Regions from separate parts of the Solibacillus sp. CAU 1738 genome, predicted to be linked through region 1. Evidence: riboswitches for the same ligand, from Rfam matches in the RefSeq annotation. Region 1 holds a riboswitch; each other region holds the start of a gene.
The links. A riboswitch is a leader RNA that binds a small molecule or an ion and turns the genes downstream of it on or off. The one in region 1 is predicted to bind thiamine pyrophosphate.

Region 1 (4,291 bases):
TGATTTCCTCCTAAAAATAACACGGTTTTGGTATTTTCCTCTCTTTAACAGAGATTAGTTCCAATTTTATAATTATTTATCATTTATTACCAGTGAATATTTTTTCAAATTTCAAATTTCTGCTGACCTCTTAAATTTTTCATAAAGAGGTTTTGAAGGAACCAAGGGAATCAAATATTTGTTTAGCATAGCCGTAAAAAAAAACAAAAAAACCACAGGGTAATATAAAATAACCCTGTGGCTTAAGTGTTAATTCAAAATAGAAATGCTTCTAACTAGTCGCACATCATGATGTAATAATTGATTGACGGTATCCTTAATGCTTGCACTTCCGCAAATAGCAGAAATGACAGCTACCCCATCTGAACCGGCAGCTAATACGGGCTGCGCATTTTTTTCAGAAATACCACCAATCGCTACAATAGGAAATGTTGGATAGGCTTTTCTTGCTTGCTCCAAAAAAGTGACTCCTGCTGGACGCTTGGCATCTAATTTAGAAGACGTTTCATAAATTGGACCGATCCCAACGTAATCTGCTCCGCCAGCAATAGCGGCTTCCATTTCTTCCATCGTATGCACTGAAACTCCAACTATTTTATGTGGAAATAATGTACGAACTTCTGAGAGCCTGCTGTCATCTTGCCCAACATGGACTCCATCCGCATCAATTTCACGCGCTAGCTCTACATGATCATTCACAATAAAGGGCACATTGTACTGTCGACATAAGCTTTGACAGTTTTTAGCGAACTGTATAAGTTCATCACCTACTAATGCCCCTTCTCCTTTTTCTCGTAGCTGGAAAATAGTAATGCCCGCTTCCAATGCTTCCTTTAATATAAGTAGCGGGTCGCGGTTACAGTTAGGAGTACCCATTATAAAATATACAGCTAATTCATCCCTTTTCAGCAACATGTACATCACCTTTCACAAACTTCTTATAAGCAAAATGATTCGTTGGACCGTGGCCATTGCCAATGTTTAATGGATGTTCAATTGCCGCTTGGATAAATCGTTTTGCTTCAATGATTGCCTCTTGAATAACATAACCTTGTCCTAAAAAAGCAGTAAGTGCTGCAGAAAATGTACAACCGGTTCCATGTGTATGCTTCGTATGAATACGTGTACTACTTACTTGGAATGATGAGCCATCTCGGAAATACACATGATCAACTGCTTCCATCCCTTGCAAATGACCACCTTTCATCACCACACACTGTACGCCCAATTGTAAAATTCGCTGAGCAGCAGCCTGTACATCATCCTTCGTTGTGATGCTCATACCTGTTAAAACTTCTGCTTCTGGTATATTTGGCGTTAACACTGTTGCTAAAGGTAATAGTTTCGTTTTTAAAGCCTCAACCGATTCCTGCTGTAATAGATTTGCTCCACCTTTTGCAATCATGACAGGATCAACAATAAGTTGTATATCTTTATCTTGTAATGCTTCGGCAACAGCGGTAATAATATCCGCAGAAAATAACATACCTGTTTTAACAGCCTTCACTTGAAAATCTTCAAAAACCGTTGAAATTTGAGCTTCTACAAAATCCGCCGTCGCTGGAAATATGCCCGAAACTCCTAATGTATTTTGAGCAGTTAATGCTGTAATTGCTGTTGTGCCAAAAACCCCTAACTCCTGAAAGGTTTTTAAATCTGCTTGAATACCTGCTCCTCCACCACTATCGGAGCCTGCAATTGTCATGACAATATTCATATTTGCCCACCTCTTGCATATTGTTCTAAACCGTCGATTACTTTCATTTGGAATGACCCCATATACGCAGCTTCACAAGCATCTATTGCAATTTGTTTATATTGCTGCAAAATTTCCTTTAATAGTTGAAGATTATTTCCTTCTACTGCAAGTGCGGCACTACAAATAGCACTTAATAAACAGCCAGAGCCTGTAATTTTCGTCATCCGTTCATCGCCACCTGTAATGAGCTCAACATTAGTGCCATTAGTTAAAATATCTGTTTCGCCAGTAACAACTACGATTGCTCCCCATTTTCGGGCAACTTCTTTCGCAACTGTAACCGTATCAAGCTCACCTTCTCCACTATCAACGCCCCTAGCTTGCCACTGAACTCCAGCAATAGCTGCAAGCTCACCTACATTACAGCGAATAGTTGTAAATTTCACTTGTTCGAGTAATTGCTGAACTGACGCTTTTCGGAATGAAGTAGCTCCTACTCCTACGGGATCAAGTACAACAGGGATATTTCGCTCATTCGCCTTTTTACCTACTACTAACATACTTTCTAGTGTACGAGTATTTAATGTACCAATATTAATTAATAAACTATCAGCAATGGACACCATCTCTTCCACTTCAGCGATTTCATCTGCCATAACTGGAGATGCACCAATTGCCAGCAATCCATTTGCAGTAAAATTAGCCACAACATAATTTGTTATACAATGTACAAGCGGCTGTCTAAGACGGATATTATTTAAAGTCATATTGTGCTACCTCATTCACCATGATTTCAATTGTCCAAGGTATATCCTTAAAACTGCTTTTCCTATATAAACTTATTTCTCTTCTTACCTCTTCACAAAATGTCATCTTTCTTCCTCCTTGTGTAGTAGGCATGAGAACAAAAAAAACACTTCATTTGCGTATGCAAAGAAGCGTCTTACAAATTGCTCCCTACGCCAGTATTAACTGAACAGGTTCTAAGGGTCAGGTTTTAACCTTCTCAACGCTATAGCGTCCCCCCGCAATTAAAATATTTCCGTGGAAATTAAAAAGCTCTCTAAATAAGGAGAGCTCATGTACAAAAAAATGCGAATTGTGTCACTCGCTATGTACTTTGCTCCCTCCGCCAGTGTTAACTGAACAGGTTCTAAGGGTCAGGTTTTACCTTCTCAACGCTTTTCGCGTCCCCCTGCAAATATTTTAATTACCCATATCCTAACATCATTTCTATTTGTTTTACAACAATAAATCATTAGTTTGCTAATTTGCATTTATTCACTTTACAAATTATTCTTCATTAAATTACAATCCATCACATAAAAGTCCCCAGATAATAAGAATTGGAGGGCATTAAATAAAAAATTCCCATCAGATCTTTAGGTTAAAAGATTTAGTGCGGTGAAAGAGCTTCTGTCGCTGAGTGATTTATCTTGCTCTTGTAGTTACGTATGATGCATGAGTTATCCACTGAACTGCTTTGTTAGTTTCTGTAATGCTTGAATTATAACCTTCTCAAAGCATTGGTGTTGGAACCTACTGATTATAAACAGCAAAAAACAAACACCCTATTAAATTGAATGAAGTGTTTTACTCCCTAACTTTCATTTGGGAATGTTATTTTGAATATCACTGAATAAAATATTAGTCTTTAGATTTATAGCCCCCATTAGTTCAACCAAAATAAGTAATATATGTGGCAAGATTATTTTCTATGCATTATAAATTGTGATTTGCTGTATCTAAAATTGTTTTTTTCATAAAAAGGTATTAAGTATTCCTCACAAAACAAACTTATAACATCAATATGCGAAAGCTCATCTAACAGCTTTGATACCAGTTTTGTTCCTATACCTTCTGCATGGTACGAACTATGTATAACAACGTCTTCTATATACGCTCTAAATTTCCCATCTGTAACAGCTCTTGCGAAACCAATAAGAGTATCACCTATCCACGCACCCACTGATAGTACGTCTCTTAACATATTTTCAATATCTTGTTCTTGTCTTTCCTCCCACCAACCAGCATCATTATATAGCTTCATAACATCAACAGCTTTGATTGTTCTATCAGTAAAACTTAATATTTCTATATTCAAGTTTTGTTCCTCCAAAAAAATTTACTTAATTTCACAATACAAAGATATCTATATCCACTAACCTGTGTTGTTAAATGAAGTCCAAAAGTGTCGTTTGGTAACATTTAACAAGAATCAATAATCTGGGCCTATTGTTGAAAAAGGCACAATTCATTTTCAAGAATTGCACCCGATTGTGGAAAATCTTTTTTCTATTGAATAGAATCGTTGTACTGTGCAGCTGGAAAGTTGTTCACTTTAATGATAATCGCACTACAAATCAAAAAGAGATAGTGAGTTAATCATTTACAACTTCCTTGCATAGTTTACTAACTAGCTGCCATAACGCGTTTTTTTTTATTTTTCCGGTCCAAGCCTATAACAATTTTCATATTGTGGCTTTGTTTATTTTATGCATTAAACCTTAATAAATTTTTCAAGGGTAACTAATTATTATGTCGTTTGTTAACTTCAATCGTAATGAACTCCGGTAAATAGCTGGGAGTACA
Region 2 (4,291 bases), on a different contig from region 1:
TTTTTATGTATTATTTCTATTTTATCGCAGATTAACTGGTAGTAATACCCTTTTACTTGTAATTAACTAAATATTTAACTTTATTTTCAGATTTTTTTAACTGCCTGTAAATGTCCGATTGGTTCTACTAACTATCGGTGTAGATGAAAGTATTCTACACCGATAGAAGTTTCACGGGGTAATACACCTTTTTATTATGACTTCACGAATAGAGCTCTCCTCAAATGGAAATATCATTTTATGCTATCATTATTTTACTTTGTATTTGTTGTTGAAAACTGTTGAAATGTATATAATTCTAGAGAAAGGAGAGGGCTTAATGGGCCGTATTTTAATACTTTTTAGTTTTTTACTAGTGATGTCAGCATTTACAATTCAAACATTTTGGCGTAGTTTAAGTGGAAAATCGACAATTGAGCTTATTAATCGTTTACCGCTATTATTCTCCCCAGCCAATTACGTATATTTATGCTGGTTATTAATATTTGCAAGTCTTGTAGTATGGATTGTGCACTGTTATAAACATCGCAACTCGAACTCCGTCACGTCGCTACAAACGACCTTATTCGCTATTTCGAGTATTTTTCTTATAAGCTTTTTTATTGCATGGCATAATGGCCAAAATGGCATCGCTATCTTTTTATTCGTTTTACAACTCCTTTCTTTGTTCGGACTATATATTACGTACCCGTTAACGACTGAAAATATTAAGATTCGTATACCGATTGCTTTATTTTTAAGTTGGAGCTTGTTTTTCTTTATTACCTTTATGTCCTATATAATTGTTTACTTTAACTGGCATGGATTCGGATTAAGTAATGCACTATGGGCTGTTATTTTGTTAACATTTGGTACTGCAATTGCACTTCACCTGCGCTATCACCATTTCGATATTGTTGCGCCAATCATATTTATTTGGGGCTATGTAGGTATTGCAATTCAAAACGGCTTAGAGGAGCTTTTAGTTACTACAGCTGCATTATTTTTATGCGGTGTACTCATCGCTGGCATTTTATTCGTCAAAAAAAATCGTGGGTATTAAACCCACGATTTTTTTATTCATTTTCTAAAGTTGTTAAAATAATCGGTTTATCTTTTGTAACGATAATAGAATGCTCAATTTGTGCTACAAGTGATTTGTCTGGTGTAATGAATGTCCAGCCGTCACCTGCTTCAACGATATGCTCTGCTTTTGCTGAAATGAATGGCTCTACTGCTAAAACCATTCCTTCTTTCATCATAGTCGAATCCCACGCATCATAATAATTTAATATATGGTCAGGTGCTTCATGTAGAGATTTCCCAAGACCGTGACCTGTTAAATTCATAATAACTGTTAAGCCGTGGTCATTCGCTTCACGCTCAACTGCTTTACCTATTTGGTTTAATTTTGAGCCTGCTTTTACTTTCGTCATTGCACGTTCAAATGCAGATTTTGCTACAGCGCATAGTTTTTCTTTCTCTTCATAACCATCACCAACAACAAACGAAATACCAGTATCCGCAAAATAACCATTCAAAGAACCTGAAACATCAATATTAACTAAATCGCCCTCTTGAATTACTTTGCTTCCTGGGATACCGTGAGCAACTTCATGATTAACACTAATGCAAGTATATCCTGGGAAGTCGTATTCACCTTTAGGACCTGAAACAGCGCCAACCTCTTCAAACATACGACCAGCAATTTCGTCTAGTTCCTTCGTTGTCACACCAGGTTTTGTAGCAGCCTTCATTGCTTCACGTATTTCCGCAACGATTCGACCGATTTTTTTAAAAGCATCTAATTCTTCTTGAGTTTTTACAATCATTTTAAACGTCCTTCCTCTAAAAAATCTCTTTCTAATATAACATACTTATGAAAATAAATAGTGCTACTCGTATCTTGTTTTTTCATTTAGTACTTAGACGAAAGTCCTGTTTCGCTCGTGGGAGCTTGTGTTTCGCCCGTGGCACAATGGTTTTCGCCCATGGGAACTCCTTTTCGCTCGTGGCACACCAGTTTTCGCCCCTGGGAGCTCCTTTTTCGCTCGTGGGACACCGGTTTTCGCCCACGGGAGCTCCTTTTTCGCCCGTGGCACAACGATTCACCCGCTGGAGCTCCTTTTCCGCTCGAATCAAATACATAAATACACACAAAAAACCACTACCTCAGTGTTCACCGAAGTAGTGGCTAGGTATCTTATTTATCGTTTCAACAACTTTGGTGATGCTGTAAATAAAAATGCACAGACAACAGCTGTTAATATTATCGCTGGCAACATATACGACCCATTGTAAACAATAGAATATACCCATACATTTTGATCACCGGCATATTCAGAGAAGAATACAACCCCTGATAATGTGTGTACGAAGTAGCGTAAAAGGCCACCAATAATTGCACCAATTGAAACATAGATAGCTATTTTTACTTTATTCATCCCAGCTAGTGCTGTTAATAATGGTTGTCTCACAACTGCCGCGAGTCCTACAGCTGTAAACGCAAAACCGTAATCAAGTAAAGCTTGTGCCCAGTGATAAATTTTTGGACCTAACACCATTTGCAATACGCCGATAAGTAGTCCTGTAACAAGGCCTGCTCCTATACCCCAGCGCATCGCCATTAACACAATCGGCACCATAACAAAACTAACTGAGCCACCTTGTGGTAAACTAAACGACAACATGTCTAAAATAATTCCGATTGCAGCAAAAATAGCAATTTCTACTAACATCAATAATCTTTCTCTGTTCATAACAAGTCTCCTTTCTTTTGTTCCCTAGAACTAAGAGGAGGAATAGAAGCCTATAAGAAACGCACAAGCGCCCTGCTTAGCCCCGACAGCTACTTGCAAACCCGAGTTTGAAAGCAGCTTTCTCGCTTTCGATAGAGGGCAGACCACTACCTCGAGTGGCTGGGCGCTGGAGCTCGACACTGCTCGAACTCCAGAAACTTATACTTTCTTACAATAAAAAAGCAACATCAGGACAGAGCCTGACATCGCTTAGAAGTCGGTATCTATCCACATCCCTACGCAAGTGTTAACTTACAGGTTCAAAGAGTTAGTACAACTAGTGTACAATCTCAGCCGACTTAATCGGCTCCCCTTGTGGTTATACAATTATTTATTGTTAGAACAATTCCATTCTACTGAATTATTGTTAAATTTTCAACTATGAAGAAATTTGAAACTAATAGATGGTATTTTGCGTACATAATACAAAAGGGAGGACTGTTTTATGGATAACAATAAAGTATTAAGTGCATTGAATTATTTTAGCGTCTTTTTCGCACCTTTTATAGTCCCTGTTATCATTTGGATTGTTGTTCAAGATGAAGAAGTAAAACGCCATGCTAAACGGGCATTATTATCACATATTATTCCTGTAATACTCGGATTTTTCTTTGTCATTTATTTTATATTTGGGCTTTCTTTTGGAGGATATCAAGGCGATGATAATTTAATATTCTTTAGCATTGGCGGTATGTTACTTTATGGATTAATTTATTTAGCTTTAATTATTTGGAATATAGTACAAGGAATAAAAGTAATGCGTTAATGTATAGTACTTTGCTGAAAAATGTATATTTAACACATCTAATGAGCACCTTAATCGAAGGAGTGCATACACTATGAAAATTAGCAAAATCTTCAAAACAGCTATTAAATGGGCGCCTATTGTCTATCCTGTCGTAAAAAAGGTTCTCGATTCAAAGAAACAATCAACTAATACGACAACACGCTCAAAATAAAAGACGAGCTTCCCGTGCTAATTAACGGGAAGCTTGTTTTTATTATTTCAAGACAATAGATGTTCGGCTAAAGCCCTCTTTCAGCTTTTCTACTTGGAGGACAGCTGGAATTGCTGCTTTCAGCTCCGCGACGTGTGAAATAACACCAATCATTCGTCCTGACTTTTGTAAATCGATCAATGTGTCGATTGCACGCATTAGTGATTCTTCATCAAGTGAACCAAAACCTTCATCAATAAACATCGTATCAATGCGCACACTACCTTGGAAGCTTTGAATGACATCTGCCATACCTAATGCTAAACATAGTGATGCATTAAATTTCTCTCCGCCTGATAGCGATTTTACATCGCGTGTTTGCCCGGTATAACTATCATAAACATCTAAGCTCAATCCACTTTGTCTCCCATGGGATTCTTGACGATCAGAGCAGATTAATTGATATTGGCCATTCGATAAATGCTTTAAGCGTACATTTGCCGCCTCAGTAATTTGTTCTAAATAGCCCATTTGTATATAACGTTCAAAGGAGATTCTCTTCGTATTTTGTCCACG
Region 3 (4,291 bases), on a different contig from region 1:
CGTGAGAACTATACTGATGCCGATTTAATCCAACCAGACAGCGGTGCAACAGAAAATAATGTCGGAAATTTACCTGCAACATTCACTTGGAACAGCTTATATTCATCTGAAAATACAGATGATACAGAAGCTTGGGTTGAAGATGCAAAAGATAGTTATTTCGTAAAATGGCTGACAAACCATTTAAAAAACGATCGACCAATAATGGTTGAATGGACGGACTGGGACGGTCATTGGCAAGCAATTATTGGCTACGACAATAACGGCACACCTAGTATTGGTGATGATGTATTAATCTTTGCTGACCCGTATGATACATCAGATCATTGGCAAGATGGTTATTACTTCTATCCATTAGAGCGCTGGTTCGCACAATGGAACGACCGTAATATCGCACCGAAACCATTCCAACTACAACCATTCCTTGTTGTGGATTACAATAAATAATAATAAGCTCCCGGCTCTGCATAAAGAGACGGGAGCATTTTTATTTACATATCAATTACTTCTTTTATTACCTTAGCTAGTACCTCAGTAGTTCTATATGTTTCTTCTAGCGTATTTTCAACTCCACCAATTTCTAATAGGGATGAATTATCTAGCACATCTTGATTATACGTATTTCGAGGTTTTCCTTCTTTTTCAACTACCCCTCTCGATAATCCAGGATATAATTCTTCTAATTTTTCATGAAGAAGCATTGCAAAGTCCCTGTTTTTCTTATAGTTATCACTTATTGTTGATACAACAAATACAATTCTCGCATAATCTTGTCCATTAATGTTAATTGTCGTAGCCTTTCTATTTTGAGAATCTCTGTGAATATCAAAAACCATCTTAATGCTCTTGTTAGCATCCAACCCATTTTGTAATTGTTCTCTTGATACAATATACGAATCGGCAAATGATAAATTTCGTTCCTTTAAAACTTCAGCGATATTCGTACCATCGTGGATTGAATTTATATTATTATCCTTCAGTGCTCTACTTAACTCCTTACCAATTAGTGTTACATTTTTAGTCTCACTAATTACTTGATAATTCGGGGCTTTTCCATTGATCTCAGGAATAAATGACTCCATATTATGTGAGTGATAAATAAACACTAATGGATCATTTTTCTCAATAGTGGCGGACATAGATTCCTCTCCAAATCCATTTATTACCGCTGTCATTACATCTTTTCCACTAAATAAGAATAACCAAGAAAAAGTAAACGCAAAAAGCAAAATGCCACTTGATATTGCAAATACCTTTTTTACTTTCGATTTTCTATTCATACTTCTTGCATGTTGTCTTAGTTTATTTTCAGTTGATACAATAAAATCCTTACTTGGATTTTGAGGATAAATTTCCTTAATCAAATTAAATAAATCTTTTTCATTTTGCATTGATCAAAACCTCCTCTGTATCAATATTTAGTTTTCTTTTGAGGTCTTTCAGGGCTCTGTGGTAATCTACTTTCACTTTTGCTTCACTACATTGTAGAATTTCAGAAGTCTCTTTAACGGAAAATTCGTTAATGCCACGAAGTATGACAACTGATCTATAACTAGGTTTTAATTTGGCTATTGCATCGTGTACAAATTGTTTCATTTCAGTTATTTCGAATGCTTCGTTAGGCTTTTTATCGTTTGACGCTAACTGTTTAAAAAATCCATCCTTAAAAACAGAGGCGAATCTCTTTTTCCTATAATGGTCAATAGCTACATGTTTTGCTATCGAAAATATCCACGTTTTCAATTTATGTCCACTATTATAATTAGAAAGATTTTTTAATACACGAATGAATACTTCTTGGGTCAAATCCTCCGCATCGTTCTGATTTCCTGTGAAGCAAACAAGAAATCTATAAACGTCTAAATAATGGTCATTGTAGATTACAACGATACTTGACTCCAAGTTTTGCAAGTCAATCAAACTTTTCCCCCCTCGTTATATATTCACTTATTATTCGTTTGAGGTTTAAAAAAGGTTACAATTTTTTTCATCAAAAAAAGCAGAGCATATTTTTCTATACTCTGCTTTATAAATATATAGAAGTATTTTGTTAGAATGTTTGAGAAAAGCTTGAATTTCAATTAGTAAATTGTTTAGCAAATACTGTTTTACGTAAACTACTTGCTATTATAATCCCTAACACTGCGCCCGTCACACTCGACATTAAGAAGGCAGGCATGAAGAAGAGAGCTGCTACAGATGTTCCCATTAATAACTTTGCATAAGGTACTGCCACTAACGAAGCAATAATACCTGTACCGACTATTTCCCCCGCACTCGCTAGCCACATTTTATTGCTATACTTGTACGCAAGCGCCGCAAAAAGAGCACCAATTACACTGCCCGGAATAGCTAATAAAGAGCCTGTACCTGTAAGGATTCGAATAATAGCTGTTACAAAAGCAATCGCTACAGTAGGCACAGGTCCAAGCAAAATAGCACTCACTACATTAATGGCATGTTGAATAGGATAGGCCCTTGCTATACCTGTTGGAATTGCTACAAACGTGGAACCCGCTACAGCTATAGCTACTAATAGTGCCATAATCGTTAACTTACGAATTGACAAACAAATCACTCCTTTTCATAATATCGAAAAAAAAGCCGCTTCCCCTCAGCAAAGAAGGTAGCGGCCTTGAATTGTATATTATAAAAAAGCAATACAACAACAAGTGTCGCCACTTCCCTACGCTAGTGTGAACTAGATCAGGTTCAAAGGGTCCGTATACTATATACGTCTCAGCCTTCCAAAGACTCCCCTAGTGGTGTTGAAGCGATTTAATTTTCATTCCTATTATTTCATAGTACCAAATATAGTCAATCGTTTTTTTTATATTTTGGATTTTCAACTACATTACGAGCTGTTACCTAAAAATATAACGAGCGCGCATGTTTTGCAATCAATCGGAATCCATTGTCTTCTAATTTAGCAAATGTATTTTGTTCATAAGATGACAGCTGCAATGAAGCCAAGTCCGCGTCAATTGGTGCTGCGCAATTTATTGTTGCGAGCTGATGCGATAGTTTGAGCATGTCTACATTATCGTTAATTTTTGTACGCTGCGCAGGTTTTAAAGTATCAATTGCAGCTAGAACACCGTCAATAGAGCTATGCGCTTGAATGAGCTGGAGCGCTGTTTTCGGACCAATCCCTTTTACGCCTGGATAGCCGTCACTCGAATCGCCCATAAATGCCTTCACTTCTGCAAATTGCTTTGGAGAAATACCGTATTCCTCTACAAAGCGGCTTTCTGTGTAGACATCGTATTCTGTATAGCCTTTTTTGGTAAAAGCAATGGTCGTTGAAGGATTCAGCAGCTGTAGTAAATCTTTATCGCCACTAATGACCGTAATATTTGCGTCATCCTTCCATTTTTCAATCATCGAGCCAATTAAATCATCCGCTTCTAAACCTTTAATTCCAAAGTTTTGCCAGCCTATCATTTCCGATACTTCTTTCGCCATATCGAATTGAGGAAGCATCTCTTCTGGTGGTGCAGGACGATTCGCTTTATAGCCATCAAATAAATCATTGCGGAATGTGTGCATGCCCATATCCCAGCAAATGGCCATATGTGTTGGTTTCATCATGTTTTGTGCCGTTAATACATGCCTCGCAAAGCCTTGTACCCCGTTTGTCGGCGTGCCGTCTTCCATACGAATAAATTGGTTCATCGCAGCAGACGCGAAAAATGAGCGGAATAGTAATGCCATTCCGTCTACTACGAGTAAATGTGGTTTTGTCATAAATGTACCTCCGTTTTATACTACTATTATAGCAAAACCTCATTATAATCGATTGAGTAATATATTTCCTAAGAAATAAGCGCAATGTTTACGTGAACGAATGTAGAGTGTAACAAATGTAGGCTAACGGAAAGCACACTCAAACCGAGTCTATCCGCACGCAAGCAGTCGGAAAGCGCACTCAACCCAAATCTATCCGCACGCAAGCGACCAATAACCGCACAGCTTTCTAGTAACCACACATAAAATTCTAGAATCCTCACATAAAAATTAAAATCAAGGCATCAAGTATTCGGCAATTGCTTCTACATCCTTATTGAAAATGCGATCCTCTGTTATAGCAGGAGCAATTTCTCTAATCTGTTGCCACTGTTTATACAATTTCGGTGCCATTTTTTCAACACCGCGATATTCAACACCTTGTGACGCGCAGAAGGCTTCAATCGCGAGGACACGACGCGTATTCGCAATAATATTATACGCATGCCGCGCACCCGTCGTCCCCATGCTGACGTGATCCTCCTGATTGGCAGAGGAAGGAATC

Region 2: another riboswitch for thiamine pyrophosphate. It lies ahead of thiT (energy-coupled thiamine transporter ThiT); the one in region 1 lies ahead of thiM (hydroxyethylthiazole kinase).
Region 3: another riboswitch for thiamine pyrophosphate. It lies ahead of thiW (energy coupling factor transporter S component ThiW); the one in region 1 lies ahead of thiM (hydroxyethylthiazole kinase).

What each region holds. Positions count from the first base shown of each region.
Region 1 covers NZ_JBDQQN010000005.1:105,489-109,779, reverse strand. The annotation lists gene thiE (thiamine phosphate synthase) at 250-915, opposite strand; gene thiD (bifunctional hydroxymethylpyrimidine kinase/phosphomethylpyrimidine kinase) at 896-1,717, opposite strand; gene thiM (hydroxyethylthiazole kinase) at 1,714-2,466, opposite strand; TPP riboswitch at 2,637-2,736, opposite strand; TPP riboswitch at 2,807-2,906, opposite strand; gene AAFN87_RS14985 (GNAT family N-acetyltransferase) at 3,408-3,749, opposite strand; gene AAFN87_RS14980 (DNA alkylation repair protein) at 4,229-4,291, opposite strand, start outside.
Region 2 covers NZ_JBDQQN010000009.1:53,802-58,092, reverse strand. The annotation lists gene AAFN87_RS18580 (hypothetical protein) at 320-1,042, shown strand; gene map (type I methionyl aminopeptidase) at 1,056-1,811, opposite strand; gene thiT (energy-coupled thiamine transporter ThiT) at 2,187-2,738, opposite strand; TPP riboswitch at 2,994-3,101, opposite strand; gene AAFN87_RS18565 (magnetosome magnetite crystal formation protein family) at 3,223-3,543, shown strand; gene AAFN87_RS18560 (AAA family ATPase) at 3,779-4,291, opposite strand, start outside.
Region 3 covers NZ_JBDQQN010000004.1:84,498-88,788, forward strand. The annotation lists gene AAFN87_RS13185 (papain-like cysteine protease family protein) at 1-447, shown strand, start outside; gene spoIIP (stage II sporulation protein P) at 492-1,391, opposite strand; gene AAFN87_RS13195 (RNA polymerase sigma factor) at 1,381-1,920, opposite strand; gene thiW (energy coupling factor transporter S component ThiW) at 2,078-2,569, opposite strand; TPP riboswitch at 2,667-2,771, opposite strand; gene AAFN87_RS13205 (5'-3' exonuclease) at 2,869-3,747, opposite strand; gene hutH (histidine ammonia-lyase) at 4,024-4,291, opposite strand, start outside.